DNA from 3 places in the Geodermatophilus sp. CPCC 205761 genome. Region 2 is predicted to be linked to each of the others. Evidence: riboswitches for the same ligand, from Rfam matches in the RefSeq annotation. Region 2 holds a riboswitch; each other region holds the start of a gene.

Region 1 (10,124 bases), on a different contig from region 2:
CCGCGGTCCAGCCCGAGCGGACCGGGCAGGTCGAGGAAGCGCCGGTCGCCGACCGGGTCCCCCTCGCGCCAGCCGCCCGGGCGCGGCGGGGCCCAGGGGGCGACCCGGGCCCCGCTCACGTCAGGACGTCCTTCTCACTCGGCGGACTTCGCGGCGCGGAAGCCGGCCTCCAGGTCGGCGAGGATGTCGTCGATCCCCTCCAGGCCGACCGCCAGCCGCACCAGGCCGGGGGTGACGCCGGTGGTCAGCTGCTCCTCGGCGGTCAGCTGCGAGTGCGTCGTCGACGCCGGGTGGATGACCAGGCTGCGCACGTCGCCGATGTTGGCCACGTGGCTGTGCAGCTCCAGCGCGTCGACGAACCGCTTGCCGGCCTCGACCCCGCCGTGCAGCTCGAAGGTGAGGACGGCGCCGGCGCCGCGCGGCGCGTACTTCCGCTGCGCGGCGTGCCACGGGGACGACGCCAGCCCCGGGTAGTTGACCCGGTCGACGGAGTCGTGCGCCTCGAGGAACTCCGCGACCCGCTGGGTGTTGGCCACGTGCCGCTCCATGCGCAGCGACAGCGTCTCGATCCCCTGCACGACGAGGAAGGCGTTGAACGGCGAGATCGCCGGGCCGAGGTCCCGCAGCAGCTGCACCCGTGCCTTGAGCGCGTACGCCGGCGCACCGAGGTCGGCGTAGACGACGCCGTGATAGGTCGGGTCGGGCTCGGTGAAGCCGGGGAACTTCCCGCCGGTCCAGGTGAAGTTGCCGGCGTCGACGATCAGCCCGGCGATCACCGTGCCGTGCCCGCCCAGGTACTTGGTCGCCGAGTGCACGACGACGTCGGCACCGAACTCGATCGGCCGGATGAGGAACGGGGTGGCGATCGTGTTGTCGACGATCAGCGGGACGCCGTTGCGGTGCGCCACCTCCGACACCGCGCTGATGTCGAGGATGTCGCCCTTGGGGTTGCCGATCGTCTCGCCGAAGAAGGCCTTGGTGTTCTCCTGGACCAGCGACTGCCAGTTCTCCGGGTCGTCGGGGTCCTCGACGAAGGAGACGGTGACGCCGAGCTTGGGCAGCGAGTGGTGCAGCAGGTTGTACGTGCCGCCGTAGAGCGAGGCGGACGCGACGACGTGGTCGCCGGACTCGGCGATGTTGAGCAGCGCCAGGGTCGTGGCGGACTGCCCGCTCGACACCGCCAGCGCCGCGACGCCGCCCTCCAGCGAGGCCACGCGCTGCTCCAGCGCGTCCTGCGTCGGGTTCATGATCCGGGTGTAGATGTTGCCCATCTCGGCCAGCGCGAACAGGTCCGCGGCGTGCTGGGCGTCGCGGAACTGGTAGGCGGTGGTGGCGTAGATCGGCAGGGCACGGGCCCCGGTGGTCGGGTCGGGGCTCGTGCCGGCGTGGATCTGCCGGGTCTCGAAGCTCCAGCTCTGGGGGTCGGGCATGCGCCGGTCTCCTCTCATCGGGAGACCCCGCGGCGCGCGAGGACCTCCGTCCTTGCCGGACGGCGGGCGCCGACCGGCCGGCTCTTCCCCTGGAGCACCTCGGACGGAGTCGAGGTTGCCGGGCAGCCAGCCAGGTGCTTCGCACTGCCTCTCGTGAGCCAGACGCGATCTTATGCAGACGGGAGCACACCCGGCACAGGGGCCCCAGGCGCATCGGGGCCGGTCAGGCGGCGGAGGCCGGCCCTACAGCACCTTGGAGAGGAACGCCCGGGTGCGGGCGTGCTGGGGGTCGCCGAGCACGCGCCGCGGGTCGCCGGCCTCGACGACCACGCCGTCGTCCATGAAGACCAGGGAGTCGCCGACCTCGCGGGCGAAGCCCATCTCGTGGGTGACGACGACCATCGTCATCCCCGACCCGGCGAGCCCCCGCATGACGTCGAGGACCTCGCCGACGAGCTCCGGGTCCAGCGCGGACGTCGGCTCGTCGAAGAGCATGAGCTGCGGCTCCATCGCCAGGGCCCGGGCGATCGCCACCCGCTGCTGCTGGCCGCCGGAGAGCTGGTTCGGGTAGTTGTGCACCCGGTCGCCGAGGCCCACCCGCTCCAGCAGCTCGACGCCCCGCCGGCGGGCCTCCGCCTTGCGCACGCCCTTCACCTGGGTGGGTGCCTCGACGACGTTCTCCAGCGCCGTCATGTGCGGGAAGAGGTTGAACCGCTGGAAGACCATGCCGATGTCGCGGCGCTGGGCAGCGACCTGCCGGTCGGGCAGCTCGTGCAGCTTGCCGCCGTGCTCGCGGTAGCCGACCAGGTGCCCGTTCACCCACAGCCGGCCGGCGTCGATCTTCTCCAGGTGGTTGATGCAGCGCAGGAACGTCGACTTCCCCGAGCCGGAGGGGCCGATCACGCAGACCACCTCGCCGGCGGCGACCTCCAGGTCGATGCCCTTGAGCACCTCGACCTGACCGAAGGACTTGCGCACGCCCTCGGCCCGGACCATCGGCTGCCCGTCCCCGGTCACTTCTGGCCCCCGACCTCGCGGGCCTCGCGGGCGGCCCGCTGCGCCCGCGTCTCCCGGCTGCCGAAGCCCCGGTTGAACCGCCGCTCCAGGAAGTACTGGCCGATCATCAGCAGGCTGGCCAGCGCCACGTACCAGAGGATCGAGGCCACGGCCATCGGGATGATCTGGAAGGTCCGGCTGCCGATCGCCCGCAGCTGGAAGTTGAGCTCCGTCGTCACCGGGACGGCGATGAGCAGCGAGGTGTCCTTGAGCATCGCGATCGTCTCGTTGCCGGTCGGCGGGATGATGACGCGCATCGCCTGCGGCAGCACGATCCGGCGCATGGTCTTGCCGCGGCTCATCCCCAGGGCGGAGGCGGCCTCGTTCTGGCCCGGGTCGACCGACTGGATCCCGGCCCGCACGATCTCGGCCATGTAGGCGCCCTCGGAGAGCACGAGGCCGATCAGGCCCGCGGTGAACCCGGCGAAGATCTGGTTGCCGTTCAGGCCGAACAGGCGCAGGTCCGCGTCGAACCCGAACAGGTCCATGAGCTGCCGGTCGAAGGGGAACCCGAACTCGTAGGTGGCGTAGAGGGCGCCGAGGTTCGCGACGAAGAAGAGCAGGACGATCCGGGGGACCGCCCGGAAGAGCCAGATGTAGGTCCACGCCGCGCCCGAGACGACGGGGTTGGGCGACAGCCGCATCACCGCGAGGACGATGCCGAGCAGCACGCCCAGCACCATCGCCAGGACGGTCATGATCAGCGTCGTCCGGGCCCCCGCAGCACCGGCGGGCTGAACATGTTGTCGAGCATGAAGTCCCACTGGAACACCGGGTTGGTGGCCAGCATGTGGACGAACATCGCCACCAGCACCGCGATGACGGCGGTGGCGATCCACCGGCCGGGGTGCCGGACCGGCACCGCCTCGATGCGTCCGGGCGGCGCCGGCCGGGTGGTGCCGGGGGCCTCGGCGGCCATGGGTGTGGTGCCCTCGTCAGCCGACGGCGGGGTTCACCGTCGGGGCGTCGATGGCGCCGTCCTCCACGGCCCAGCGCTCGAGGACCTCGGTGTAGGTGCCGTCCTCGATCAGGGCGCTGAGGGCGTCGGCGATCGCCTGCGCGAACTCCGTCGCCTCCAGCGGGACGACGTACCCGTACGGCGCCGCCTCGTAGATGTCGCCGAGCAGCTCCAGCTGGCCGCCGGTCTGCTGGACGGCGTAGGCCATGACCGGGGAGTCGGCCAGCCCGGCGACGGCGGCACCGGAGACGATCGCCGCGGTGGCGTCGCTCTGCAGGTCGTACTGGTTGATCGTGATCGGCTCCTCGCCGGCCGCCTCGCACGCCTCCGAGCGGGCGGTGATGTCGTCGACCTGCACGGTGGCCCGCTGCACCGCGATGGTCAGCCCGCAGGCGTTGTCGGGGTCGACGCCCTCGGGGTTGCCGGCCTTGGTGGCCCACTGGGTGCCGGCCGAGTAGTAACTGATCATGGTGGCCTGCTGCAGCCGCTCGGGGTTGATCGTGAACGAGGAGACGCCCACCTCGTACCGGCCCGAGCCCACGCCGGCGATGATCGAGCCGAAGTCGGCGGTCTCGAACCGTGCCTCCAGCCCGAGCTTCTGCGCGACCAGGCTGAACAGGTCGACGTCGAAGCCGACGATCGTCTCGCCGTCCTCGGCGATGAACTCGCTGGGCGCGTAGCTGGTGTCGCTGCCGACGGTCAGGACGCCGTCCTCGGCCACCTCCGCCGGCACGAGCGCGGCGAGCGCGTCGTCGGCCTCGACGCTCGGCAGCGGCCGCCGGTGGGGCCGGCGCCGGCGTCCCCGCCGCTGCCGCGGTCGCCGCCGGAGTCGTCCCCGCAGCCGGCGAGCACGAGGGTCAGCACGGCGGCGGTCGCGACGGCGGCCCGCCCGGGCCGGGTCAGGGATCGGATGGCCACGCGTGTTCCTCCTCCGGGTGCACCTCGACGATCGAGACGCGGGGTGCTGATCTTGCCCTGCGGGCGGGCCCGGCGCGCCGAGGTGCCTGGTGCTCGCGCGGTGGTGGCGACCGTCACGGGGTCGGGGCGTCCGCCGGCGGCGTGGTCGAGGGGGCCGGCGCCGTCGTCGGCTCGGCCGGGGTCGTGTCGGGCGCGGTCGTCTCCGCAGGGACGTCGGTCGTCCCGCCCGCCGGTGCCTCGGTCGTCGTCGGACCGGTCGGTGCGGTCGTCGGGGTCGGCGTCGGCTCGGTGGTCTCGGCGGGAGCGGTCGTCTCCGCCGGCTCCGTGGGCTCGGCCGGGACCGGGGCCTGCGGCGCCGGCGTGGAGCTGTCGACCGGGGCGCTCGTGCCGGCGGCGGTGACCTCCGGCCGCACGGAGAGGTAGAGCGCGAGGAAGGCGATGAAGAGCAGGCCCAGCACGAGGGTCGAGGTGCGGGCGCGGCCCAGGTGGTGGGGGACGAACGACCACCAGCGCCGCGTCCCGCCGGCCGGTGGCGAGGTCCTCACCGAGGGCGTGTTCGCCGCCGGGGTCGTCGGCGTCGGCGTGGACGTGGGCGGGGGTGGTGGCGTCGGCCGGCCGTCGTCGGGCCGCGTCACCGGGCGCCGTCCCCGGAGCCGGTCCGGGCGTCCTCAGGGGGCAGGGGGGACGTCGGCGTCGGCAGGTTCATGCCCTCGCGGTGCAGCGCCAGGACGATCCGGGCGCGCAGGTCACGGCCCACCTCGAACTGCTTGCCGGGCAGCGTGCGGGCCACCAGGCGGACGTTGACCTGCTCGAGGTCGAGGGTCTCCACGCCCATCACGCTGGGCGGGTCGAGCAGCAACGGCCGCATGAGCGGGTCGCGGAAGGCCTCGGCCCCGACCTCGCGCAGGACCTCGTTGACCCGGTTGACGTCGATCGTCGTCGGCACCGGGACGTCGACGACGGCGCGGGCCCAGTCGCGGGAGAGGTTGGTGACCTTGACGATCTGCCCGTTCGGGAGGGTGATCACCTCGCCGTTGGGCGAGCGCAGCCGGGTGACCCGCAGCGTGACGTCCTCGATCGTCCCGCTGGCCTCGTCGCCGCCGCCGACCACCTGGATGGCGACGACGTCACCGAAGCCGTACTGCCGCTCGGTGATGATGAAGAACCCGGCCAGCACGTCACCGACGATCCGCTGCGCGCCGAAGCCGAGGCCGACGCCGAGCACGGTCGCCGGCGCGACCAGCCCGCCGATGGGGATGCCGGCGCGGTCGAGGACGAAGAAGACCGCGATGGCGTAGATCAGCACGATCAGCGTCCAGGTGATCACCTGGGTCAGCGAGTGCCGGTGCTTGGCCGCCTCGGAGCGGACCAGGGCGTCCCCGCCGGTGGACTGGGCGTCGATCCGATCGGTGATCCGGGTGCCGGTCCAGGCGACGAACCGGGCCAGCAGGACCGAGCCCAGGACGATGAGGACGACCTCCAGTCCCCGCCCGGCCAGCCAGTCGAGGAGTGTTCTCAGCGCTTCCATCGCGCCCCAGCCTCCCCGCGCGCCCGCGACGGTGCCAACCCGCCCCGGTCAGCGGGTCTCGACGAACAGCGACTGGCTCGACCGGCCGACACGCCCCGTCACGTCGTAGAGGTCGGCGAAGCACTGGCCGGCGCCGGCCGGCCCGATCGTGGTGACGGCGTCCATCCCGACCCACTCGCCGGACGGCGGCCGGACCAGCGCGACGGAGAGGTCGACGTTGGCGAAGGTGGCGCGGGTCCAGTCCAGGACGGCGGAGATCCCGCTGGCCGCGTCGGTCATGACCAGCAGGTGCTGCAGCGGGGTCATCGGCTCGCCGTCCACCAGGGTGCACCGCGCCCGGGTCCAGGCGGCCGCGGGGCCGGGGCCGTTGAAGGTGCCGTGCGCGAACCGCCAGTCCAGCGCCCGGTGGTAGGCGACGTCGGTGGTGAAGAAGTCCGCCGTCTCCGGCCGGCTCCCCTCCGGCCCGGGCAGCGGCACGCCCGGCTCCGGCGTGCCCGCGGTCTCCCCGGTGCGCACCCGCCAGGCGGTCAGCCGCATGAGCGGCCGGTCGCCGCCGGCGGTGAGGGTGCTCTCGACCAGCTCGATGCGGCGCCCCGGCCGCAGCAGGCGGGCGGCCACCTGCACCGGGCCCACCGGCACCGGCCCCAGGATGTCGTAGGCCAGGCGAACGGTCTGCCCGCCGTCGATGCCGCTCACCCGCTCGGCCTCGCGGGCCAGCAGGGCGGCGGGCGGGCCGGCGTGCTGCAGCCCGGGGTCCCAGGGACCGATCGTCAGGGCGGTGGCCCGGTAGCCGCCGTCCACCGGCTCGTAGAGCGCCGCGGGGAGGTCCATGCCGGGCAGTCTGCCGCCGCCCCGCTCAGGAGTGGCGGGTGGCCCAGACGGCGAAGGCGGTCCACGCCGCCGCCGCCACGGCGGCGACGATCCACAGCCAGCGCAGCGAGCCGGCGGGGTTGGCGAGCACGAGCAGCACCGAGACGACCAGCACGGCGCCGGCCAGCGGCGGCGTGCGCAGCAGCTCGGCGAGCGTGTCCGGCCCGGGGATCGCGACGAACACCACCAGGGCCACGACCAGCAGGAAGCCGCAGAGGCCGGCGAGGAAGAGCGCCGTCACCCCGTACTCGCCCGGCAGCGCCCAGGACCCGAGCAGGCCGAGGACGACGCCGCCCGCCAGCCCGGCGAGCAGGCGCCGGCGGCGGGTCGACCAGGGGGGCCGGGCATCGAACTCCTGGGACACGAGCCGACTGTGCCCGGTGCCCCGGAGGGGCACACGGGCGCCGATGAGTTCCGGCCGCCGGCCGCGTCCATGCTGCGAGAGGGCCGCCCGGGACCTCCGGACGACGGGAGCGGCCGTTGCGGCGCGCGGACGAGCGCACCGATGAGAACCTGACCTGGCGGAAGAACACAGGAGGTCGCACCCATGTCGCCCATCCGGAGCTTCGATCACGTCGGCATCACCGTCAGAGATCTCGACACGGTGACGGACTTCTTCGTCGGGCTGGGCTTCGAGATCGAGGGCCGGACGGTGCTGGAAGGGGAGTTCCTGGACACGGTCATCGGCATCCCTGACTCCCGTACCGAGGTCGTCGTGCTGCGGCCGCCCGACGGAGGAACCGGGCTGGAACTGTCGAGCTTCATCCGGCCGGACCCCGAACCGGGTTCGCCGGACCCCGTGCCGAATGAACTGGGGTTGCGCAACGTGACGTTCGAGGTGGACGACCTCCAGGCGATCCTCGACCGGCTCGCCGGGGACGGCTACCGCCTGGTCGGCGGGGTCGGTCAGTACGAGGGCGTCTGGCGCATGGCGTCCGTGCGCGGACCCGAGGGGTTCATCGTGAACCTGGCCCAGCGCATCGACTGATCCGCGTCGGCCGGACGCACGCGGCGGCGCCACCGACGGCCGGTAGGGGGCACGAGGGGATACGGGGACTACATTGCTCCACGTGCCCCGGCCCGCCCTCGGATACGCCGCCACCGTCGCCGCCGCGTGGTTCTTCGCCGTCAACGGCACGGTGTCGACGCTGGTGCTGCAGGCCGGTCTGCCGCCGACCCGGCTGACCGCGCTGCGCTGCGTCGGGGCGGCGGTCGGGCTGCTCGTCGTCCTGGCGGTCGCCGCGCCGCGGCGGCTGCGCCTCACCCGGCGCGAGGTGCCGTTCCTCGCCGTCTTCGGGGTGGTCGGCGTCGCGCTCACCCAGTTCCTCTACTACGTGTCGATCGGCCGGCTGCCGGTCGGCATCGCGCTGGTCTTCGAGATGACCGCGCCGGTGCTGATCGCGCTCTACGTGTGGCTGGTGCGCGGCGAGCGGGTGCGCAGCCGGCTGTGGGCGGCGCTGCTGCTGTCCCTGTCCGGGCTGGTCTTCGTGGCCGAGGTCTGGCGGGGCGGCGGCTCGCTGGACCCGCTCGGCGTGGTCGCCGCGCTGGCCGCCGCGGTCTGCCTGGCCACGTACTATCTGATGGGCGAGCGCGGCACGGTGAACCGCGACCCCGTGGCCCTGACCTGCTGGAGCTTCGTCGCCGCCGGACTGTTCTGGTCGATCGCGGCACCGTGGTGGGAGTTCGACGCCGGGCTGCTGGCGGAGCCGGTGCAGCTGTCGATCGGCGCGCTCGAGCTGCCGCTGTGGGCGCTGGTCGCCTGGATCGTCGTCCTCGGGGCGATGGTGCCGTTCTGGCTGTCGATCGCGGCGCTGCGGCACCTGTCGCCGACGACGGCCGGCCTGGTGGCGACCGTGGAGCCGGTGCTCGCGTCGGTCGTGGCCTGGCTGTGGGTCGAGCAGGTGCTCAGTGGCTGGCAGGTGCTCGGCGGCTTCGTCGTCCTCGTGGGGATCGGGCTGGCCCAGACCGCGCGGGCGACGGCCGCCCGGGCGGCGGTGCCCGAGGCCGTCGCGCCCTCCTGAGCGGCGCCGCGCGGGGAGGGGCAGCCTCCCCGCGCGACGCCGTCCCGTCGCTCAGGTGACCTTCTGCGCCTCGGTGAGGTAGCCGGCCAGCTCCTCCATGTAGGCGGCCTGGGCGACGTGGTCCATCCCGATGTACTTCCACGGGTACAGCTGGCCGGCCTGCACCGCCGGGAGCAGGGTCGCGGTCGGCTGCGCCGCGATCTCCTCCGGCGTCATGCTGAACCGCAGCGAGTAGAGCAGGACGTCGCTCGGGTACCGGGGGACCTCCTCCCAGCCGACCGACTCCCAGAAGTAGCCGTCGCCGCCCGTGTCGACGAACCGGACACCGAGGTCCTGGTAGAGGTGCAGCGAGGGGTCGTCGGCGGCCTTGTTCATCCACCAGCCGTCGGCGACGGTGGCGTACACCGGCAGCACGGTCACCCCGCTCGCGGCCGCCTCGGTGAGGGTCTGCGACGCCGCGTCGAAGTCCTCCCGGGCCGCGTCGATCACCCCGCCGTCGGCGCCGAGGGACTCGGCGAACTCGACGGTCCGCTCGATCACGTCGGCCGCCGAGCCGCGGTAGGCGATCGCGACGACCGGGGCGATCCGGGCGACCTGCTCCTGCTGCTCGAGGGACTCGAAGCCGTAGAGCGGCTGGGTCTCGTCCAGGGTGCCGGAGGCGTCGGTCGGGTAGACCGAGGTGACGATGATGTCGGGGTCGGCCGCGGCCAGCTGCTCGAGGTCGATCTGGCCATAGCTCTCGCCGAGGATCTCCAGGTCGCCGAGGTCCCTGCCCTCGAAGGCGACGTCGTCCTGCGCCGAGGTCTGGCCGAAGGCGGCGACCGGCTCGATGCCGTAGTTCCAGAGCGAGGCGACGACGTCGTTGAGCCCGGCGATCCGCGTCGGCGTCTCGTCCAGCTCGACGGTGGTGCCCATGTCGTCGGTGAACTCCCAGCCACCCTCTCCCGAGGCGCTGGTGCCGGCCGCGTCGCCGCCGCCGGCGCAGCCGGCGGCCGCGAGCACCGCGGCCAGGGTGAGGGAGGCGCCGATCAGGCGGCGCGACATGCGGTGCAACGGGATCTCCTCGCTCGTCGGGGGCGCAGGGGTGTTCCCCTGGACCGGCGTGTCAGGTTAGCCTCGCCTTACCTGGATGGCGCAAGGGGCTGTCCTGCCGCGAGATCGGAGCCTCCGCGTGACGCTCACCGCGCAGTCGCAGGTCGCGACCGCCCCCGAGTGGCAGTTCTTCGACGTCAGGGTCGCCGCCGTCCGCCGGCTGGGCCCGAGCTTCGTGCGCGTCACGCTGACCGGCCCGGAGCTGACCGGCTTCGGCCTCGCCGGTGACGACCAGCGGTTCAAGCTGGTCC
Region 2 (10,124 bases):
CCCCAGCGCGGACGGCGCCCTCCATCGCGACGACGAAGCCGGCGGTGCCCTCGTCGAGGCCGGCGGCCAGCAGCGCCGCCCGCTGCTCCTCCGGCGTCCGGCGGACGTGGGTCACCTCGCGGCCGAGCAGCTCGCTGCAGGCGGCGGCCAGCTCGTCGAAGCTCCACGCGCTGTCCCCGGAGAGCTCGTACACGGCGTTCTCGTGACCGTCCCCGGTCAGCGCGGCGGCGGCCGCGGCGGCGTAGTCCCGCCGGGTGGCGCTGGCGACCCGGCCGTCGCCGACCGAGGACGCGATCACCCCGGTCTCGCGGGCTTGCCGCAGCGGCTGCGCGTAGTTCTCGGTGTACCAGCCGTTGCGCAGCAGGGTGTACGGCAGGCCGCTCTCGCGGATCGCCGCCTCGGTGGCCCGGTGGTCGGGCGCGAGCGCCAGCGGGGTGTCGTCGGCCCGCAGGATGCTGGTGTAGGCGATGCGCCCCACCCCGGCCCGCACGGCGGCGTCCACCACGGCCCGGTGCTGGGCGACCCGCACGCCCGGCTGGCTGCCCGAGATCAGCAGCAGCGTGTCCCCGGCCGAGAGCGCGGCGTCGAGGGTGGCCGGGTCGTCGTAGTCGAGGCGCACCGTCCGCACGCCGCGCTCGGCGAGGTCGGCGATCCTCTCCAGCGAGCGCCCTCCGGCGACGACGTCCGCGGGGTCGACCCCCCGGGCCAGCAGCTCCTCCACGACCAGGCGGCCGAGCTGGCCGGTGGCTCCGGTGACGACGATCGACATGCAGGTCCTCCGTGGGTCGGTGCGGCGCGGTCGCGCCATGCTGTGCCGCCGAACCGGGACGGCGGCAGCGGGATTCCCGCCCGACGGTAGGCCTCCGGCGATCAGGCGATCGGCAGCCCCGCCAGGCCGGCGGCCAGGCCCAGCGCCGCGCACACCGCGAGGGTCCGCAGCACCGGCCAGCGGAGCCGGAACAGCAGCACCGCGGCGACGACGGCGATCGCCAGCGGCACCGGCCGGAGGCTGCCGAGGTCGGGCAGCTCCAGGTGCAGCGGCCCGGCGTCGACGGCCCGGGTAGAGGAGAACAGGGTGTGGACGGCGAAGTAGACGCCGAGGTTGGCGATGACGCCGACCACCGCCGCGGTGATCCCGGTCAGCGCCGCCGACAGCGACCGGTTCCCCCGCAGCCGTTCCATGTAGGGCGCCCCGAGCAGCACGAACAGGAAGCTGGGCGCGAAGGTCACCCAGGTGACCAGCAGCGACGCGAGCACCGCCGCGACCCACGGGTCCAGCTCGCCGGGGTTGCGGTAGGCGCCGAGGAAGGCCACGAACTGCACGACCATGATCAGCGGCCCGGGCGTGGTCTCGGCCAGCGCCAGCCCGCGCACCATCTCCCGGGGGCCGAGCCACCCGTACACCTCGACCGCCTGCTGGGCGACGTAGGCCAGCACCGCGTAGGCGCCGCCGAAGGTCACCACCGCGGCCCCGGAGAAGAACAGCCCCTGCTGGGTGAACACGCTGCCCGCACCGGTCAGCAGCGCGACCGCCGCCACCGGCACGCCCCACACCAGCAGGCCGATCAGCAGCACGCGGAGCGTGCGCCGGGCCGACGGCGGCTCGGTGTGCAGGACGTCGTCGGAGATCACCGGCGGCGGGCCGTCGTCGGCGGCCTCGGCCTTCCCCTTCTGCGGCAGCGCGGCCGGGCGCCACCGCCCCAGTGCCCAGCCCGCGACGCCGGCCGCCGCCACCACGACCGGGAAGGGGACGCCGAACAGTGCCAGGGCGAGGAAGGCGACCACCGCGACCGTGACCAGCGCCGCGCTGTTCAGCGCGCGCCGGGCCACCCGGACGACGGCCTGCGCGACGATCGCCAGGACCGCGGGGGCCAGCCCCGCGAACAGCGCGAGGACGGCGGTCGTCGAGCCGAACCCGACGTAGACCGCGGACAGCACCAGCAGCGCCACCACGCCCGGGAGGACGAAGAAGCCGCCGGCCACCAGCCCGCCGCGGGTGCCGTGCAGCAGCCAGCCGACGTAGGTGGCCAGCTGCTGGGCCTCCGGGCCGGGCAGCAGCATGCAGTAGTTCATGGCGTGCAGGAACCGGCGCTGGCCGATCCACCGCTTCTCGTCGACCAGCGTCCGCTGCATGACCGCGATCTGGCCGGCCGGACCGCCGAAGGTCTGCAGCGAGATCAGGAACCAGGCCCGCACGGCCGTGCGGAAGGGCACGACCGTCTGCTCCATCGGCCGGGCCGGCCGCGCGGGGGTGTCGGAGTCCATGTGTGTCCTCGGGGTCAGGCCGGCTCGCGGCCGAGGAGCATGCGGCGGCGGTGGTACTCGTAGAGCCCGTCGAACAGCGGACCGGTGACGGCGAGGGTGCGCTCGTCGTCACCGGTCATCGACAGGCCGCGCAGCAGCACGTCGAGGCCGGCGGCCTCGGGCGCGTCGAAGCGCTCGTCCTCGAGGTCGGCCTCGTGGACGGCCTCGGGGATCCGCCAGAGCACCGGGTCGGTGAGCTCGTAGCGGCGGAGGATCGTCTCGAAGGAGCAGTCCCCGCCGGCGTGCCCGAGCGCGACGCCCCGCATGTCGAAGGGGGTCGCGTCGACCGGTACGTCGGCGGGGTCGGAGACGAAGACGAAGTCGGCGTCCGGGTCGATGGACCGGCGGATCAGCCAGGCGCACGCGGCGCGGTCGATGTGCACCCCGGCCCGGGTGGCCCACCTCACGGCGCGACCGCCGTCGCCGTGGCCGCGGCGAGCTCCCGCAGCGCCCGGTCGGCCGCGTCCCGCTCGGCCGGCGGGAAGAAGTCCCGCCGGCCGATCGCCCGGAACCCCGTCCGCAGCCGGCGCAGCGCCCGGGCGCGCTCGGCCGGCCCGTCCGCGACGGCCGCCCGGCACGCCTCGGCCAGGGCCCGGTACTCCTCGGCGCGGACGGCGGCCATGCGCCCGGCCAGCTCGCGCTCCTGGGTCGCGGCGGCCGGCCGCGCCACCCAGATCCCGGCCGTGCCGCCGGCCTGGAGGACGTCGTCGGCCAGCCACTCCAGCTGCTCGCGGGTGCGGGCGTCGGCGGGCAGGGCGACCAGCCCGTCGGCCAGCTGACCCACCCCGAGCCGCCGCAGCCGGCGCCACAGCGTCGTCCGCGGCCCCGACGGCTCCCGGGGCAGCCGGTAGGACAGCAGCACCCACTCGCCCGCGCCCTCCGCCACGTCCATGATGCAACCACGGTTGCACCGGAGCGTCCAGAGAGAGTCGGTCAGGCGGCCCCGACGACGAGGGCGGGCAGCTCCGCCGGGGCCGTCAGCCGGCGCCACAGCTCCCGGGCCAGCGCGTCGTTCTGCCGGAAGAACGGCGCGTTGGATCGCGGCCGGGCGAAGGCGGCGACCTGGGCGCCGGCGGTCCAGTAGCCGACGGCGGAGACCCGGGGGTGCGGCGTGCCGTCCGCGGTCACCACCCGCAGCTCCGGATCGACGTCCAGCCGCCCGGTGCGGCGCCGGCCGCCCGGCGCCGTCGGGTCGGCGAAGGCCCGCTCCCGGGCCTCGCCGCGGCGCAGCAGCCCGGTGACGACCGGATCGGGGGTGGCGACGACGTCCGGCGCCGGCAGGCGCGCCTCGACCAGCGCCCGCGTCTCGGTCACCCCGGGACGGCTGGACGACCGGGCCCGGAACGCGCCCGCGCCCTCGTCGAGCTCGATCTCGACGTCGGCGCCGAGGAAGTGCAGCACCCCGGCCTCGGACAGGGCGAGCAGCTCCTCCAGCCGCGGTCCGGGCGGGCCGCTGGCCAGGTAGCTGAACAGGTTCATCCACCAGCCGGCCAGGTCCTCGCACTCCGACCGCGGGGTCAGCCGCCGGGCCGCCACCAGCCCGGCGATCGTGCCGTGGCACTGGAGCAGCGCGGTGAACACGGCGGCGTCCGTGCTGTGCGCCGGGTCCGCCGCGCGGGCCAGGTCGGCGCGGACGTGCCGGCGGACGGCGTCCTGCAGCGTCCCCGGGTCGGGGAACCAGCGCCCCGCGAGCGGGCGGTCCAGCGCCGCGAGGTCGAAGCGGTCGATGACGTCGGGCACCGCCCGCGCGACGAGCGCCCGCTCGGCGCGCCGCGTGGCGGCCGCGGCGTAGCCGTCGGCGAACTCCTCCCACGGCACCGCCGTCCGCTCCGGGTGGGCGCGGAACAGCTCGGTGTAGTGCGCCCAGCCCAGCTCCCGCTCGATCAGCGGTGCCAGGTCGGCGCGCAGGTCCAGCAGCCGGTCGGGCCCGAACGCGGCGTCGACGGCGGCCGGGGTGAAGAACCGCAGCGGCACCGGCGGCCCGGCCCACGGGTAGCCGAGCTTGGACCGGTAGGGCACGCCGCGGCGGGAGCCCACGTACAGCACCGGCTCGGAGCCGGACGGCTGGTAGCGCAGCCGGCCGGCGTCGTCGCGCTCGAACCGGCCGCCGCGCCCGTTGGTCAGCAGGACGGCGAGGTCGACGAACGCGAGACCGGCGCCGCGCACCAGCACGTCCTCCCCCGGGGCCAGCGCGGAGAGGTCGACGTCCGCGGTGTACCCGGTGGGCAGGTAGGTGAGTCCGCGACGGTCGGCGGCGGCCGCGGTCGCCCGCTCGCCGGCCGTGGGGTGCGCGTCGAGGTGGCCCTGGACGAGCAGGACGGCGTCGGCGCTGAGCTCGGCGCCGTCGGCCAGCCGCACGCGGGCGCCCCCGGGGCCGCTGTGCACGTCGACCACCCGGGTGGCGTGCAGGTGCACGTCCAGCCACGGCGCGGCCGCGGCGACCACCGTGTCGAGCACCCACCGCAGGTAGGCGCTGACCAGCGGCCGGGACGGGAAGGACGCCGGCCCGAGCCGGCGGGCCTCCCGGCCGACCGGGTCCTCCGCCGGCCGGGCGCGGGCGACGTCGCGCACCCACTCCCACAGCGTGGTGCCCTCGGCGACCGGGCCCTCGACGACGACGGAGGGGTCGGGCAGCACGGTGACGTCGCCGACCAGGGAGTTGGCCCAGAGCAGGTCGGGCTGCTCGGCCCGCCAGACGCGGCCGCCACCGGGCGGGAACGGATCGACCAGGTGCACCTGCAGCCGGCGGCCGTCGGACAGCTCCGGAGCGGAGGCGGCGAGCCGTTCGAGGACGCCGATCGCGGTGGGGCCGGCGCCGACGACGCAGAGGGTGGGCCGGTCAGGGACGAGCGGGGACATGCGGGGGGACTCCAGAGCCGGAGGAGGGAGGGCGGGGCGTGGTCGCGTCCTCCGGACACAGGGCACTGCAGGTGCGGAGCAGGTCGACGTGCCGCCGCTGGGCGAGCTCCGGTCGCGTCACGTCCCCTCCTCCCGATGCGGACGCCGGGTGGCGCCGACACAATGTCTACCAAATCGATCGGGTTTGACGGGAATGCCGGTCCGTGTCTAGGGTCCGGCTCAGGTCCTGAGTGCCAGCACCAAGCCCCGGCTCGCTGGCCGGCAACCCTCCGCTGCGACGGGGTGCCCCGGGTGACGACCTGGCGGACGCGATCCGCGTCCGCAAGTCCGCAGCCCTCCGGGGCCCAGATCGAGGAGCACCGACAGTGAGCACCGCGTCGACGCCGGGCGTCCGCGACCTCTCCGCCGACCTGGTCGGCCGTCCGACGGTCGACCTGCTGCGCACCGACAGCGCGCTCTGTCGCTGACGACGTCCCCCTCCTGACCGGCCCGCCCGGTCCTCCGCGGCACCGCCCGCTCCCGCCGCTCCCCCTGTCCCGGGAGTGCCGGCGGCGTGCCCGCGTCCTCTCCACCACCCGTCCGACAGGGAGCACCCGCATGTCCCGCACCCCCCTCCTCGGCGTCGAGCTGACCGACGCCGGAGCCCACCCCGCCGCCTGGCGGCTGCCGGTCGCCGAGCCGGGCCGGCTGTTCGACCCCGCGCGGTGGGCCGGCCTGGTCCGCACCGCCGAGCGTGGCGGCCTCGACCTGGCCCTGTTCCCCGACGCGTTCGGGGTGCAGGACGCCGACGGCGGGGTCCGCGGCCGGCTCGACGCCCTGCTGACCGCCTCCCGGCTCGCCCCGCTGACCACGTCCATCGGTCTCGTGCCGACGGTGACCACCACGCACACCGAGCCGTTCCACGTCGGCAAGGCGGTGCAGACCCTCGACTGGGTGAGCCGCGGGCGGGCCGGCTGGGAGATCGGGGTGAGCCGCACCCCCGAGGAGGCCGCGCTGTTCGGCCGGAAGAGCGCCGAGCCCGACGACGAGCTGTGGGCCGAGGCCGACGACGTCGCCGAGGTCGTCGCCCGGCTCGAGGACAGCTGGGAGGACGACGCCGAGATCCGCGACGTGGCCACCGGCCGGTTCGTCGACCGCGACCGGATCCACCCGGTCGACTTCCGCGGTCCCCGCTTCTCGGTCGCGGGCGCGTCGATCACGCCGCGCTCGCCGCAGGGCCGCCCGCCGGTCGTCGTCCGGGCCGACTCCCCCGCCGCGCTCGCCGTCGCCGCGCACCGGGCCGACGTCGTGCGGATCTCCGCCGCCGGCGTCGCGGCCGCCACGGCCCAGGCGACCGAGGTGCGGGCCCGGGTGGCCGAGGCCGGCCGCGACCCGCGCCAGGTCGCCGTGCTCGCCGACGTCGTCGCCTGGCTGGGCCCGGACGCCGCCGACCGGAGGAACCGGCTGCAGGCGCTGTCCCGGACCGACCCGGGCACGGTGGAGCACGTCGGCGACGCCGAGGACCTCGCCGACCTGATCGCGGTCTGGACGACCGCGGTCGACGGCGTGGTGGTGCGCCCGGCCGTCCTCCCGACCGACCTCGAGGCGCTGGTGGACGACGTCGTCCCGCTGCTGCGGGAGCGCGGGCTGCGCCCGGCCGGGCCGCCCGGCCCCACGCTCCGCGACACCCTCGGCCTGACCCGCCCGGCCGGCCGCACCGCCGTCGGGGGTGCCCGGTGAGCCGCAAGCAGATCCACCTCGGGGCCCACTTCCCCGGCGTCAACAACACCACCGTCTGGGCCGATCCGCGGTCGGGCAGCCAGGTCGACTTCGCCTCCTTCGAGCACCTGGCCCGCACCGCCGAGGACGCGCGGTTCGACTTCTTCTTCCTCGCCGAGGGGCTGCGGCTGCGCGAGCACAAGGGGCAGGTCTACGAGCTCGACGTCGTCGGCCGGCCCGACACGCTCCCGGTGCTCGCCGCGCTGGCGGCGGTCACCGAGCGGCTCGGGCTGGTCGGGACGATCAACACGACCTTCAACGAGCCCTACGAGCTGGCCCGGCAGTGGGCCACGCTCGACCTGCTCTCCGGCGGTCGCGCGGCGTGGAACCTGGTCACCAGCTCCGACGCCTTCCACGGCGCCAACTTCCGGCGCGGCGGCTTCCTCGACCACGCCGACCGGTACCGGCGGGCGGCCGAGGTCGTGCAGGTCACCCGGCAGCTGTGGGACTCCTGGGACGCCGACGCGGTGGCCGCCGGGGAGACCTTCCTGCGGCCCGGCGGCGTGCGGCCGTTCGCGCACACCGGCCCGCAGTTCGACGTCCGCGGGACGTTCGGGACGCCGCGCGGACCGCAGGGGCACCCGGTGCTGTTCCAGGCCGGCGACTCCGCCGACGGCCGGGAGTTCGCCGCCCGCGACGCCGACGTCGTCTTCACCGCGCACTCCACCGTCGAGGCCGGCCAGGCGTTCTACGCCGACGTCAAGGGCCGGCTGGCCGCGCACGGGCGGCAGCGGGACGACCTGAAGATCCTGCCCGCGGTGACGGTGGTGCTCGGCGACACCGAGGAGGAGGCCCGCGACCGGGCGCGGCACATCCGCGAGCAGCAGGTGAGCGGGCCGACCGCGATCGCCTTCCTCGAGCAGGTGTGGGGCCGCGACCTCACCGCCCACGACCCGGACGGGCCGCTGCCGGCCGAGGACCCGGACGCCGGCAACGTGTCCATCACCCGCGGCCGCGTCCGCCACCACCGCGACCCCGCCGCCCTCACCCGCCAGTGGCGCGAGCAGGCCGAGGCCAACGGCTGGTCGATCCGCGAGCTGGTCATCCAGGTCGGTGACCGCGGCGGCTTCGTCGGGACGCCGGAGTCGGTGGCCGCGGAGATCGACGGCGCGGTGCAGGCCGACGCCTGCGACGGCTACATCCTCGTGCCGCACCTGACCCCGGCCGGGCTCGACGAGTTCGCCGCCCGCGTCGTCCCGCTGCTGCAGGAGCGCGGCTCCTTCCGCGCCGACTACACCGGCCCGACGCTGCGCGACCACCTGGGCCTCGGCCCGGCCCGGCCGGCCCGCCGCTCCGGCGGCGGCGTCGGCACCGACCGCGGGCAGGTGGCCCGGTGAAGCTGCTCGCCGCCAACCTGCTGCTCACCACCCCCTACCCGGTCACCGGCCGGACCAAGCAACCGCACGAGAAGCTGCGCGACGCCGTCCGCTGGGCGGTCTGGGCCGAGGAGGCCGGGTTCGACGCGGTCGGGATCGGCGAGCGGCACGCTGCACCGTTCCTCTCCTCGTCCCCGACCGTGCTGCTCGCCCACCTGGCCGCGGTCACCTCCCGGGTCCGGCTGGTCAGCACGGTCACCGTGCTGCCGCTGCTGGACCCGGTCCGGGTGGCCGAGGACTTCGCCACGATCGACCACCTCTCCGGCGGGCGGGTCGACGTCGTCATCGGCAAGGGCAACGACCCCGTCCAGAACCGGCTGTTCGGCTACGACCTGGCCGACCAGTGGCAGCTCAACCGGGAGAAGTACGAGCTGCTGCGCCGGCTGTGGCGGGAGGAGGAGGTCACCTGGTCGGGCACCTCCCGCCCGCCGCTCACCGGGGCGACGACGCTGCCCCGGCCGCTGCAGCAGCCCATCCCGGTGTGGCACGGCAGCGCGTCCTCGACCGAGTCGACCGAGCTGGCCGCGCGGTTCGGCGAGCCGGTGTTCAGCGCCAACGCCTTCCACCCGACGAAGAAGTACACCGACCTGGTCGCGCACTACCGGGACCGGCTGGCCGCGCACGGCCACGACCCGGCCTGCGGGGTCGTGGGGGTCGGGTGCGGCGGTCTGTACGTCAGCGAGCGCAGCCAGGACGCCGTCGAGGCGATCCGCCCCTACTACCGGGCGTTCCTGCAGACGCCGGCCGCCCGGCACAACGACCCGGAGTTCAGCGACGTCGAGGACGCCGTGGAGCGCGGGCCGCTGCTGGTCGGCAGCCCGCAGCAGGTGGCGGAGAAGCTGGCCCGCTGGGACGCGGAGTTCGGCGGCGTCGAGGTCCTGCAGATCGGCCTGGAGGGGCTCGGCATCCCCGACGCCGAGCAGCGGGCCACCCTCGAGCTGTTCCTCGACCGGGTCGCCCCGGTGCTCCGCGAGGAGCTGCCCAGCCGGGTCTGGCCGGACACGGAGGTGACCGCGTGACCGCCGCCCCCGGCCTGGCGGTGGTGGCCGTGCACCCCGACGACCCGCTCGCCGCGCCGCTGTTCGCCGAGCTGCTGCACGAGTACGACAGCCGCTACGGCGACCTGTACGGCGGCGCGGCGGCCGAACTCACCCGCTACCCGGCCGCGGAGTTCCTCCCGCCGGACGGCGAGCTGCTCCTGCTGCTGGAGGACGGCGCCCCGGTGGCCGGCGGCGCCTACCGCCGGCACGCCGACCCGGGCACCGCCGAGGTCAAGCGGATGTGGACCGCCGCGGCGCACCGGCGCCGCGGCCTGGCCCGCCAGGTGCTCGCCGAGCTGGAGTCCCGGGCCGCCGCCCGCGGCTACACCCGCATGTACCTGACCACCGGCCCGCGCCAGCCCGAGGCCAAGGCGCTCTACCTGGCCGCCGGCTGGACGCCGCTGTTCGACCCCGCCGTCCCCCGCCCCACCGACCTGGCGTCCCTGCGCGCGCTGCCACCCGGCCGGCTCGGCTACGCCTTCGAGAAGCCCCTGGGAGAGCCCGCATGACCACCGTCGTCCCACGGCCGGCCGCGGACACCGCCGCGCCGCCGCCGACCGGCACCCCCTACGACCAGCTGCGGGTGGTGCCGGCCCGGCACCCGGGCCGCTGGGTGTCCACCGCCGTCGTCGCCGTCCTGCTGGCGATGGTGGTCAACTCGCTGGTCACCAACCCGCGGTGGGAGTGGGACGTCGTCGCCGCCTACCTCACCGAGGAGTCGATCGTCCGCGGGGTGTGGACGACGGTCCAGCTCACCCTGGTCACCGCCGTCCTCGGCTTCGCCCTC
Region 3 (10,124 bases), on a different contig from region 2:
TACTCGGTGGCCCTCGCCGGCGGGGACGGCGCCGCGCTCAGCGTCCCGGAGGTCGACGGCCGGACCGAGGCCGTCGGCGGCACCTCCCGCTGGTGGGTGCTGCTGGGCGCCGTCGTCGCCCTCGGGCTGCTCGGCTGGCTGGTCGCCGTCCTGTGGGGCCGCCGGCGCCGCCGCCGGGTGTCGGCCGTCGAACCCGATGGCGAGGACGTCCCGCTGCGCTTCACCGGCGTGACCAAGGCCTACAAGGACGGCTTCGTCGCCGTCCGGGACCTCTCCTTCGAGGTGCGCCGCGGCCAGGTGCTCGGCCTGCTCGGGCCCAACGGTGCGGGCAAGACCACCTCGCTGCGCATGCTCATGGGGCTGATCCGGCCCACCGACGGGCGGATCAGCATCTTCGGCCACGCGGCCGGCCCGGGCGCGCCCGTCCTCTCCCGGCTGGGCTCCTTCGTCGAGGGCACCGGCCTGCAGCCGCACCTGTCCGGCCGCGACAACCTCCGGCTGTACTGGGCGGCCACCGGCCGGCCGGCCGCGGACGCGCACATGGACGAGGCCATCCAGGTGGCCGGGCTGGGGACGGCGATCGACCGCCCGGTGCGCCGCTACAGCCAGGGCATGCGGCAGCGGGTGGCGATCGCCCAGGCGATGCTCGGCCTGCCCGACCTGCTGGTGCTCGACGAGCCGACCAACGGGCTGGACCCGCCCCAGATCCACGCGATGCGCGAGGTGCTGCGGTCCTATGCCGCGACCGGCCGGACGGTCATCGTGTCCAGCCACCTGCTCAGCGAGATCGAGCAGACCTGCAGCCACGTCGTCGTCATGACCAAGGGACAGAAGATCGCCCAGGGCACGGTGGAGGAGATCGTCGGCACCGGCGGCGCGGTGCTCGTCGGCCTGGTCGACGACGCCGACACCGACCGCGCGATCGCCGTCCTCGAGGGGCTGCCGGGGGTGTCGGCCGTGCACACCGACGAGGGGCTGGTCGCCGAGCTCGACGGCACCAGCCGGGTCCGGGCGCTGCAGGCTCTGGTCGAGGCCGGCCTCGAGGTCGACGCCTTCACGCCGCGGCGCCGGCTGGAGGACGCGTTCCTGGCGCTGGTGGGGGAGGAGGCGTGAGCCGGAGCATGGAGACCGAGCACGTCCAGCCGACGGGGGCGATCGCCGGGTACCGGCCCGAGCGCACGCTGCGGCTGTCGGTCGAGCTGCGCCGGCAGTTCAAGCGCCGGCGCACCATCGGCGTCTTCGCCCTGATGGTCGCGCTGCCGCTGATCCTGATCGCGGCGCTGCAGCTGGGGGCCAGCGAGGAGGCGGCGGAGAACAGCCGGCTGAACCTCGTCGACGTCGCCACCTCCAGCGGGCTGAACTTCACCCTGTTCGTGCTGTTCGCGACGACCAGCTTCTTCCTGGTCGTCGTCTACGCGCTGTTCTTCGGCGACACGGTTGCCGCCGAGGCGCAGTGGGGGTCGCTGCGCTACACGCTGGCCACGCCGGTGCCGCGGATGCGGCTGCTCCGGCAGAAGTGGTACGCGGCCCTGGTGCTCTCGGTGGGGGCGCTGCTGGCGCTGGTCCTCACCGGACTGGTGGCCGGTGGCATCGCCTTCGGGTTCGAGGCGATCCAGACGCCGATCGGCGTGACGCTCGGCCAGGGTGAGGGGCTGCTGCGGCTGGCCGGGATGGTCGGCTACCTCGCCGTCCACCTGCTCGTCGTCGGCACGCTGGCGTTCTGGTTCTCCACGATCACCGACGCGCCCCTGGCCGCGGTCGGCGGCGCGGTGTTCACCATGTTCGTCTTCGCGATCCTCGACCAGGTCGAGCAGCTCGGCGCGGTCCGCGACTGGTTCCCCACCGCGGAGGAGTTCGCCTGGACCGACCTGCTGCAGACCCCGGTCGACTCCGGCGACCTGTTCCGGGGCGTGGTCCAGTCGCTGGTGTACGCGGCGGTCTTCACCGCGCTGGCCTTCCGCCACTTCGCCCGCCGCGACGTCACGAGCTGATGGAGTGGTTCTGTCGGCGTGACGCCGACAGAACCACTCCATCAGAGACTCGCGCGGACGGCCTCGGCCCAGCCCTCGCCCATCGCGGCACCGGTCACCGCCACGTTCGGGACGGCGGCCAGCAGGTCGGCCATCCCGTCGACGGTCGCCCCGTTCGCGGTGATCCACAGCCGGCCGACCGCCGGCGCCATCTCCAGGTCGCTGACGCTGTCGCCGATCGCCACCGCGTCGTCGGGGGTCAGGCCGCGTCGCTCGAGGTCCCACGCGATCGCCGCGCCCTTGGAGATGCCGCGCGGCATCAGGTGGTAGACCCGCGGCGGCAGCGCGTCGGGGGCCAGGGTCATCCGGGACGTCGCCGGGATGGACCCGTTGTCGTTGAGCGTCAGCCAGCCGTGCCCGCGCTCGGCGAGGTACGCGTCGACGGCCAGGGGGTCCACCCGGCCGCGCAGCAGCGCGTCGGTCGTGTGGGTGGCGTGCCAGGGGGCGTGCCACTCCAGCCGGCCGGCGTGGCGCGCCAGCAGGTCCTCGACGACGCCGAGCTCGGCCATCACCTCCATCGGGGCCCGCGCGGCGTGCTCGGCGGGCAGCTCCCCGGTCAGCCGGTGGACGCCGCGGCCGCCGTCCCAGCCGACGACGGAGCCGAGCTCGGCGATCGCGCCGTCCGCCGCGAAGATCCGCGCCGCCTCCACCACCTGCTCGAACGTCCGCCCGCTGACCAGCACGAGCGGGACGCCGGCCCGGTGCAGGTCGAGCAGTGCGGTGGCCGGGCCGGCGGTGAGGTCGCGGGCGGCGGTGTGCCAGAAGGAGCCCCGGGGGCCGACCATCGTGCCGTCGAGGTCGGTGTAGACGATCCGCGCAGTCACGGACTCATCGTGGCCGGGTCCGCAGCGACGACGGTCACCTGGGTACAGTCGGTGCGTTCCACTCATCCAGAGGGGCAGAGGGACACGGCCCGATGAAGCCCCGGCAACCGCCGACCGCGCACTCCGCGGCGAGAGGTGCCAATTCCGTCCCGCGCGGCTCGACGGCCCGCCGCGGGGAAGATGAGGAGGTAGTCGTCGCATGACCCTGACCGCTCCCGGTTCCCTTCAGGCCGACTCCGGTGCCGGTGGCCCGGTGCCCCCGTGTCCGGCACGCGGGCTGGTGTGCCGCAACTGCGGCGCCACCTTCGGCCTGGTCGCCGAGCACGCCTGCGCCGAGTGCTTCGGCCCGCTCGAGGTCGACTACGACCCCGAGATCATGCGCGCGGTCACCCGCGAGCAGATCGAGGCCGGCCCGCAGAACATCTGGCGCTACGTCGCACTGCTGCCGGTGGGGCAGGACCCGGCCGACCGCGTCTCGCTCGACCCCGGCCTGACCCCGCTGGTGCGGGCCGACCGGCTGGCCGCGGAGCTGGGCGTCACCGGGGGCCTCTGGGTCAAGGACGACTCGGCCAACCCCACCCACTCGTTCAAGGACCGCGTGGTCAGCCTCGCGGCGACCGCCGCCAAGCGCCTGGGCTACACCAAGATCGCCGCAGCCTCCACCGGCAACCTGGCCAACTCGGTCGCCGCGCACGCCGCGCGGGTCGGCATCCCGTCGTTCGTGTTCATCCCGAGCGACCTGGAGCCGGGCAAGGTCGTCCAGTCGGCGGTCTACGGGCAGACGCTGGTCGCCGTCGACGGCTCCTACGACGACGTCAACCGGCTGACCAGCGAGCTCGCCGAGACCGACGAGTTCGAGGACACCGCCTTCGTCAACCAGAACGTGCGGCCCTACTACGCCGAGGGCTCCAAGACGATGGGTTACGAGATCGCCGAGCAGCTCGGCTGGCGGATCCCGGCCCAGGTCGTCATCCCCATGGCGTCGGGCTCGCTGCTCACCAAGGTGGACAAGGCGTTCCGCGAGCTGACCACCGCCGGCATCGTCGAGGCGAGCGAGTGGACGATCTTCGGCGCCCAGTCGGCCGGCTGCGACCCGATCGCCACGGCCTTCGACAACGGGTGGGACGTCGTCAAGCCGGTGAAGCCGACCGGCATCGCCAAGTCGCTCAACATCGGCAACCCCGCCGACGGCCCGTACGCGCTCGACGCGATCCGGCGCACCGGTGGCGCGGTCGGCCGGGTGGACGACGAGCAGATCGTGCAGGGCATCCGCGACCTCGCCCGGACCACCGGGGTGTTCGCCGAGACCGCCGGCGGCGTCACGGTCGCGGTGCTGCGCCAGCTCCTGGAGGACGGCCGGCTGGACCCGGCCAAGGAGACCGTCGTCCTCAACACCGGGGAGGGCCTCAAGACCCTCGACCCGCTGGAGCCGGTCGTCGGGCCGACCCACCGGGTGCAGCCGTCGCTGAAGTCGGTGCGGGCGGCCGGTCTCATCGGGTGACGGAGTAGGGTCGCAGCCGGATCGGGGGACGTCGTCCCTCCATCCGTGTCCGGCGTGGGTGAGGTTGCTCTCACCACGCCCTTCGTGTTGTACCTTCTCCCGCGGTTCGGTTCCACGTTCGTGTTCGACGGGCGGAAGAGCTAGACCCGGCGCTGGAATGGCTGGCGTCGTCCGCACGCACGAAACGTGGGAGCACACGTGGCACAGGGCACCGTGAAGTGGTTCAACGCCGAGAAGGGCTTCGGCTTCATCGCCGTCGACGGCGGCCAGGACGTCTTCGTCCACTACTCCGCCATCCAGATGGACGGGTACAAGAGCCTCGACGAGGGCCAGCGGGTCACCTTCGAGGTCGTCCAGGGTGAGAAGGGGCCGCAGGCCGACAGCGTGCGCTCCGCCTGAGCTCGCAGGTCCTCGCCGAGGCCCGGTTCCCCGCCAGGGGGCCGGGCCTCGGTCGTGTCCGGGAGGCCGCAGAGGCACTCGGTCGGGCCGGGGAACAGCCGGCGCCCACCCCCCGTTCTTGCACTCGGCAGGGTCGAGTGCCAAACTCTCGGTTGGCACTCGACAGTGCCGAGTGCCAATCAGGTCGGATGCGGTGAGGCACTGGTGTGCGGGCCGACGGAGTGCCCGTGCCACCGGTGTCGTCCGTCGCGGGCGCCGAACCCGGCCGTGCAGCGATCCATGCATGGAGGACATCACCACATGGCCAAGATGATCGCCTTCGAGGAAGAGGCTCGCCGCGGCCTCGAGCGGGGCATGAACACCCTCGCCGACGCCGTCAAGGTGACCCTCGGCCCCAAGGGCCGCAACGTCGTCCTCGAGAAGAAGTGGGGTGCCCCCACCATCACCAACGATGGTGTGAGCATCGCCAAGGAGATCGAGCTCGAGGACCCGTGGGAGAAGATCGGCGCCGAGCTGGTCAAGGAGGTCGCCAAGAAGACCGACGACGTCGCGGGTGACGGCACCACCACCGCCACCGTGCTCGCCCAGGCGCTCGTGCGCGAGGGCCTGCGCAACGTCGCCGCCGGCGCCAACCCGATGGCCCTCAAGAAGGGCATCGAGAAGGCCGTCGAGTCGGTCACCGAGTACCTCCTCTCGACCGCGAAGGACGTCGAGACCAAGGAGCAGATCGCCGCCACCGCGTCGATCTCCGCCGCTGACCCGGCCATCGGCGAGCTCATCGCCGAGGCGATGGACAAGGTCGGCAAGGAAGGCGTCATCACCGTCGAGGAGAGCAACACCTTCGGCCTCGAGCTCGAGCTCACCGAGGGCATGCGCTTCGACAAGGGCTACATCTCGCCCTACTTCGTCACCGACGCCGAGCGCATGGAGGCCGTCCTCGACGACCCGTACGTGCTCGTCGTCAACAGCAAGATCAGCTCGGTCAAGGACCTGCTCCCGCTGCTGGAGAAGGTCATGCAGTCGGGCAAGCCGCTGGCCATCATCGCCGAGGACGTCGAGGGCGAGGCCCTCGCGACCCTGGTCGTGAACAAGATCCGCGGGACCTTCAAGTCCCTCGCGGTCAAGGCGCCCGGCTTCGGCGACCGCCGCAAGGCCATGCTGACCGACATCGCCATCCTCACCGGTGGCCAGGTCATCAGCGAGGAGGTCGGCCTCAAGCTGGAGTCCGCCGGCACCGAGCTGCTGGGCCGCGCCCGCAAGGTCGTCGTCACCAAGGACGAGACGACGATCGTCGAGGGTGCCGGTGACAGCGACCAGATCTCCGGCCGGGTCAACCAGATCCGCGCCGAGATCGAGAAGTCGGACTCCGACTACGACCGCGAGAAGCTGCAGGAGCGTCTGGCCAAGCTGGCCGGTGGCGTCGCCGTCATCAAGGCCGGCGCCGCGACCGAGGTCGAGCTCAAGGAGCGCAAGCACCGCATCGAGGACGCGGTGCGCAACGCCAAGGCCGCCGTCGAGGAGGGCATCGTCGCCGGTGGTGGCGTCGCCCTGGCGCAGGCCACCACCGTCGCGTTCGAGAAGCTCGAGCTCGAGGGTGACGAGGCGACCGGTGCCAACATCGTGCGCGTCGCGCTCGAGGCGCCGCTGAAGCAGATCGCCATCAACGCCGGCCTCGAGGGCGGCGTCGTGGCGGAGAAGGTGCGCAACTCGGAGACCGGCTGGGGCCTCAACGCCGCCACCGGCGAGTACGTGGACCTGGTCGCCAGCGGGATCATCGACCCCGCCAAGGTGACCCGCTCGGCGCTGCAGAACGCCGCCTCCATCGCGGCGCTCTTCCTCACCACCGAGGCCGTCATCGCCGACAAGCCGGAGAAGTCCGCTCCGGCCATGCCGGGTGGCGACGGCGGCATGGGCGGCATGGACTTCTAGAAGGACCACGTCGCCCCCCACGACGCGCTCTGCGCGCCGCGGGTCCCTGCGACGTAGCCGTTCCATCGCGTCACCTCGGCAGGGGCGGTCCGCTCAGGCGGGCCGCCCCTGTCGGCGTCTTCGCCCTCGTGTTCAGGCGTCGGGGGCGAAGACGCAGAACTCGTTGCCCTCGGGGTCGGCGAGCACGTCCCACCGGATCTCCGTGTCCCTGGCGCGCAGCAGCGTCGCCCCGGCGGCGAGCAGCGCGGCGGTGTCGCCGTCGACGTCGAGGTGCATCCGGTTCTTCACCGTCTTGCGCTCGGGGACCGGGTTCACCCAGATCAGCGGGCCGGCCCCGGACGGATCGGCGATCGGCACCGGCCCCGCCCGGTCGAAGGGCGTGCCGTCGTCCCGGGTGTCCCGTCGGACGTAGCCCAGGGCCGCGCACCACCAGTCGGCCAACGCCTGGTGGTCGTGGGCGTCGAGGCAGAGGTCCTTGAAGCGGGCGGGTGCGTCGGCCATGGCGGCAGCTCAGCACACCGGCGCGGCCCCCGGCAGGCCGAGGGCCCGTCACCGGATCGGTGACGGGCCCTCGGGGGTGCGGTCGTGCTGCGGGGCGTCAGCGCTGCCCCGGGTGCGGTCCCGGGTCAGCGGGACCGGGTCACCGCCGTCGTCAGGCTGGCGCCAGAGTCGGAGGTGACGGTGATCCGGTTGTCCGTCGGCAGCGCCGGACCGTTCCGCAGGTCGACCGACCAGGTGCCGTCGGCCGCGACGGGGACGTTGACCTGGATCGTCGCGCCGGCCGAGGTGCGGACGTGGACCCGGTTGGCCGTGGTGTCAGCCGCGGTGCCCTGGATCCGGTACTCCCGCCTGTCGGCGCGGTATGTGGCCCGGCTGACGGTGACGACGTCGCCCGGCGTGACCGTGGCGACGACGCCGCTGGCCGTCGTGCCCGGCGTCGCCGCCGTGCCCGACAGCGCACGGACCGACACCGTGTACTCGGTGCCGTTGGCCAGACCGCTCACCGTGCCGCTGGTGCCGGAGGCGACGGTCGTCGTCACCGCGTCCCCGCCGGCGGTGGGCGTGGCGGCGAGCTCGTAGCCGGTGACCGGGCTGGTCGCGCTGCCCGGCTGCGCCGCCGTCCACTCCGCGGTGATGGACTCGTGACCGGCGAGGACGCGGGTCAGGGTCGGCGCCGTCGGAGCCACGACAGCCGGGGTCTCCGTGCCGCCGCCGGTGTCGCCGCCGGTACCCGTGCCGCCGCCGGTGCCGGTCCCCCCGCCCGTGTCCGGGTTGGTCGGGTCGACCGCCGGCGTGATGGTGCCGTCGGCGTTGAGGGTGCCGAGCTGGACGACCGGGCTCCACAGCCCGTTGTTGGCCTCCAGGATGAGTGCGTAGGACTGCTCCGCGTTCAGGCCCCGGATGGTGGCCTCGTTCGGGCCGGTGGTGTTGGCGCCCTGACGCACGGCGATCTCCTGGCCGGTGACGCCGTCGATCGCGGCCACCCGGTACTGGGTGACGGCCTTGGCGTCGGCCGGCTGGGCCGGGGTCGTCCACGTCAGCGAGACGTCGCCGCCCGAGCGGACGGCCGTGACGCGGGTCGGGGGCACCGGGGCCTGGGAGGCCGGGCCGGCCGGGCAGCCACCGAATCCGGGGCCGTCGGTCTCCCCGAACTCGTAGAGGGTGTTTCCCAGTGCCAGCTCGCCGGAGTCCAGCATCCACGAGGTGACGACGTGCTCTCCGTCGGCCACCCGCTCGGCGTCGGCGGCGGAGAACATGCTGAAGGTGACCGAGAAGACCCCTCCGCTGGCGCTGCCCTCCACGGTGTAGCCGGGTCCGCCGTTGGGCTCGGCCGGGTCGACGACCGGCGTCCAGCCGATGGCGCGCTCACCGATCAGGGTCGGGGGCGTGGCCGGGTCGGGACGCCGCATCTCCGGGTTGACGACCTCGACGACGAACCGGTCGAGGCTCACGTCGTCGCCGTAGGTGCCGCTGATCGTCACGGTGCCCTCGACGTCGCCCTCCGCGGGAGTGGCCACGACGTCGCTGACCTCGACCGCGTCGATCTTCGCCGAGCTGGTCGTCGCGCCGTCGCTGAAGGCGGTCTCGCTGAACCGCACCTCGACGAGGTCGCCGCCCCGGATGTCGGGCGTCACGCCGGTCCAGCAGGAGCCACCGGGGTGGTTGAACTCCAGGAACCCGGTGGCGTCGATGACGCCCTCACCGATCCCGACCTGCTGGCCGTTGCGGTTCACCGTCACGGTGGCCGTCTCGCCGGCCTGGTCGGCGTAGCCCTCCAGCGCGACCATGTCACGCTTGGGGAAGATCTCGATGTTGCCCGGGCCCAGAGGTGGGGTCCCGGCTTGGGCCATGGCCGCGAACGTCACCAGGGCGCCGGTGGCGGTGGCGGCCGCCAGGCCGCCGGCCAGGAGCCGCTGGCGAGGCCGCGTCCGTCCGGTCGCGGGAGGTGCACCTGTTCCGTGCGCGCCCCCGTGACCGCCCCGCGAGGTCGGTCGTGCAGTGGTCATCGATGTCTCCGCTGGTCGATCCGGTAGGAGCCTCCGGGTCGGGCCAGGAGGCGCTCCGAACGGTCGCCGCATGATCGACTGCGGGGCAGCCGTGCGAAGGGGGGGCGCGGACCCCCAAACGGGGAGGACGGGGGTCGACGGCCTGTGTCCGCGTCAGCGGGAGCCCACGCGGGTAGGCGAGATCCGTGGCGGTGGTCATCGGGACGTCGGGCTGGCAGTACCGCGACTGGCGCGGCCGCTTCTACCCGCAGCGGATGCCGCAGCGGCTGTGGCTGGAGCACTACGCCGCCCACTTCGCCACGGTGGAGAGCAACAACGCCTTCTACCGGCTGCCGGAGCGCAGCACGTTCGAGGCCTGGCGCACCCGCACCCCGGCCGACTTCCGCTGGGCGGTCAAGGCCAGCCGGTTCCTCACCCACATCAAGCGGCTGCGCGAGCCCCAGGAGCCGGTCGCCCGGCTGATGGGGCGCGCGGAGGGGCTGGGCGAGCGGCTGGACGTCGTCCTGCTGCAGCTGCCCCCGACGCTGCGGGCCGACGTCGACCTGCTGCGGGAGTGCCTCGCGCAGTTCCCGCCCGGCGCCCGGGTGGCCGTCGAGCCGCGGCACGAGACCTGGTGGACCGACGAGGTCCGCGCCCTGCTCGAGCGGTACGGCGCCGCGCTGTGCTGGGCCGACCGCGACGAGGAGCCGGTCGCGCCGCTGTGGCGGACGGCCGGGTGGGGCTACCTGCGGCTGCACCGGGGCGTGCAGGACTGGCGCTACCGGCCGGAGACGCTGCAGCTCTGGGCCGACCGGCTCGCGGCCACCTGGGCAGCGGACGAGGACGTCCTCGTCTACTTCAACAACGACCCCGGCGGGGCCGCGGTGGTCGACGCGGTCGTCTTCGCCGAGGCGGTGCGCCGCACCGCCCGCACGCCGACCCGGGTGCCGACCGC

What was found. A riboswitch is a leader RNA that binds a small molecule or an ion and turns the genes downstream of it on or off. The one in region 2 is predicted to bind S-adenosylmethionine.
Region 1: linked by a shared signal. The riboswitch ahead of MY526_RS06400 (bifunctional o-acetylhomoserine/o-acetylserine sulfhydrylase) and the one ahead of MY526_RS17215 (LLM class flavin-dependent oxidoreductase) in region 2 are both predicted to bind S-adenosylmethionine.
Region 3: linked by a shared signal. The riboswitch ahead of thrC (threonine synthase) and the one ahead of MY526_RS17215 (LLM class flavin-dependent oxidoreductase) in region 2 are both predicted to bind S-adenosylmethionine.

Annotation. Positions count from the first base shown of each region.
Region 1 covers NZ_JALPKQ010000007.1:122,622-132,745, reverse strand. Annotated here, with positions in the region: gene metX (homoserine O-acetyltransferase MetX) at 1-119, opposite strand, end outside; gene MY526_RS06400 (bifunctional o-acetylhomoserine/o-acetylserine sulfhydrylase) at 135-1,430, opposite strand; SAM riboswitch class IV at 1,474-1,589, opposite strand; gene MY526_RS06395 (amino acid ABC transporter ATP-binding protein) at 1,674-2,447, opposite strand; gene MY526_RS06390 (amino acid ABC transporter permease) at 2,444-3,184, opposite strand; gene MY526_RS06385 (hypothetical protein) at 3,187-3,405, opposite strand; gene MY526_RS06380 (ABC transporter substrate-binding protein) at 3,422-4,177, opposite strand; gene MY526_RS06375 (hypothetical protein) at 4,144-4,362, opposite strand; gene MY526_RS06370 (hypothetical protein) at 4,476-4,907, opposite strand; gene MY526_RS06365 (mechanosensitive ion channel family protein) at 4,994-5,890, opposite strand; gene MY526_RS06360 (thioesterase family protein) at 5,939-6,721, opposite strand; gene MY526_RS06355 (hypothetical protein) at 6,747-7,124, opposite strand; gene MY526_RS06350 (VOC family protein) at 7,308-7,748, shown strand; gene MY526_RS06345 (EamA family transporter) at 7,831-8,781, shown strand; gene MY526_RS06340 (ABC transporter substrate-binding protein) at 8,833-9,825, opposite strand; gene MY526_RS06335 (siderophore-interacting protein) at 9,953-10,124, shown strand, end outside.
Region 2 covers NZ_JALPKQ010000028.1:59,928-70,051, reverse strand. Annotated here, with positions in the region: gene MY526_RS17240 (SDR family oxidoreductase) at 1-769, opposite strand, end outside; gene chrA (chromate efflux transporter) at 871-2,265, opposite strand; gene MY526_RS17230 (chromate resistance protein ChrB domain-containing protein) at 2,280-2,711, opposite strand; gene MY526_RS17225 (Chromate resistance protein ChrB) at 2,708-3,196, opposite strand; gene MY526_RS17220 (FAD/NAD(P)-binding protein) at 3,238-5,163, opposite strand; SAM riboswitch class IV at 5,386-5,497, shown strand; gene MY526_RS17215 (LLM class flavin-dependent oxidoreductase) at 5,761-6,882, shown strand; gene MY526_RS17210 (NtaA/DmoA family FMN-dependent monooxygenase) at 6,879-8,258, shown strand; gene MY526_RS17205 (LLM class flavin-dependent oxidoreductase) at 8,255-9,316, shown strand; gene MY526_RS17200 (GNAT family N-acetyltransferase) at 9,313-9,846, shown strand; gene MY526_RS17195 (amino acid ABC transporter permease) at 9,843-10,124, shown strand, end outside.
Region 3 covers NZ_JALPKQ010000013.1:3,090-13,213, forward strand. Annotated here, with positions in the region: gene MY526_RS10005 (alpha/beta fold hydrolase) at 1-1,113, shown strand, start outside; gene MY526_RS10010 (ABC transporter permease) at 1,110-1,991, shown strand; gene MY526_RS10015 (HAD family hydrolase) at 2,033-2,854, opposite strand; SAM riboswitch class I at 2,914-3,041, shown strand; gene thrC (threonine synthase) at 3,054-4,355, shown strand; gene MY526_RS10025 (cold-shock protein) at 4,554-4,754, shown strand; gene groL (chaperonin GroEL) at 5,055-6,683, shown strand; gene MY526_RS10035 (VOC family protein) at 6,816-7,184, opposite strand; gene MY526_RS10040 (fibronectin type III domain-containing protein) at 7,310-9,034, opposite strand; gene MY526_RS10045 (DUF72 domain-containing protein) at 9,376-10,124, shown strand, end outside.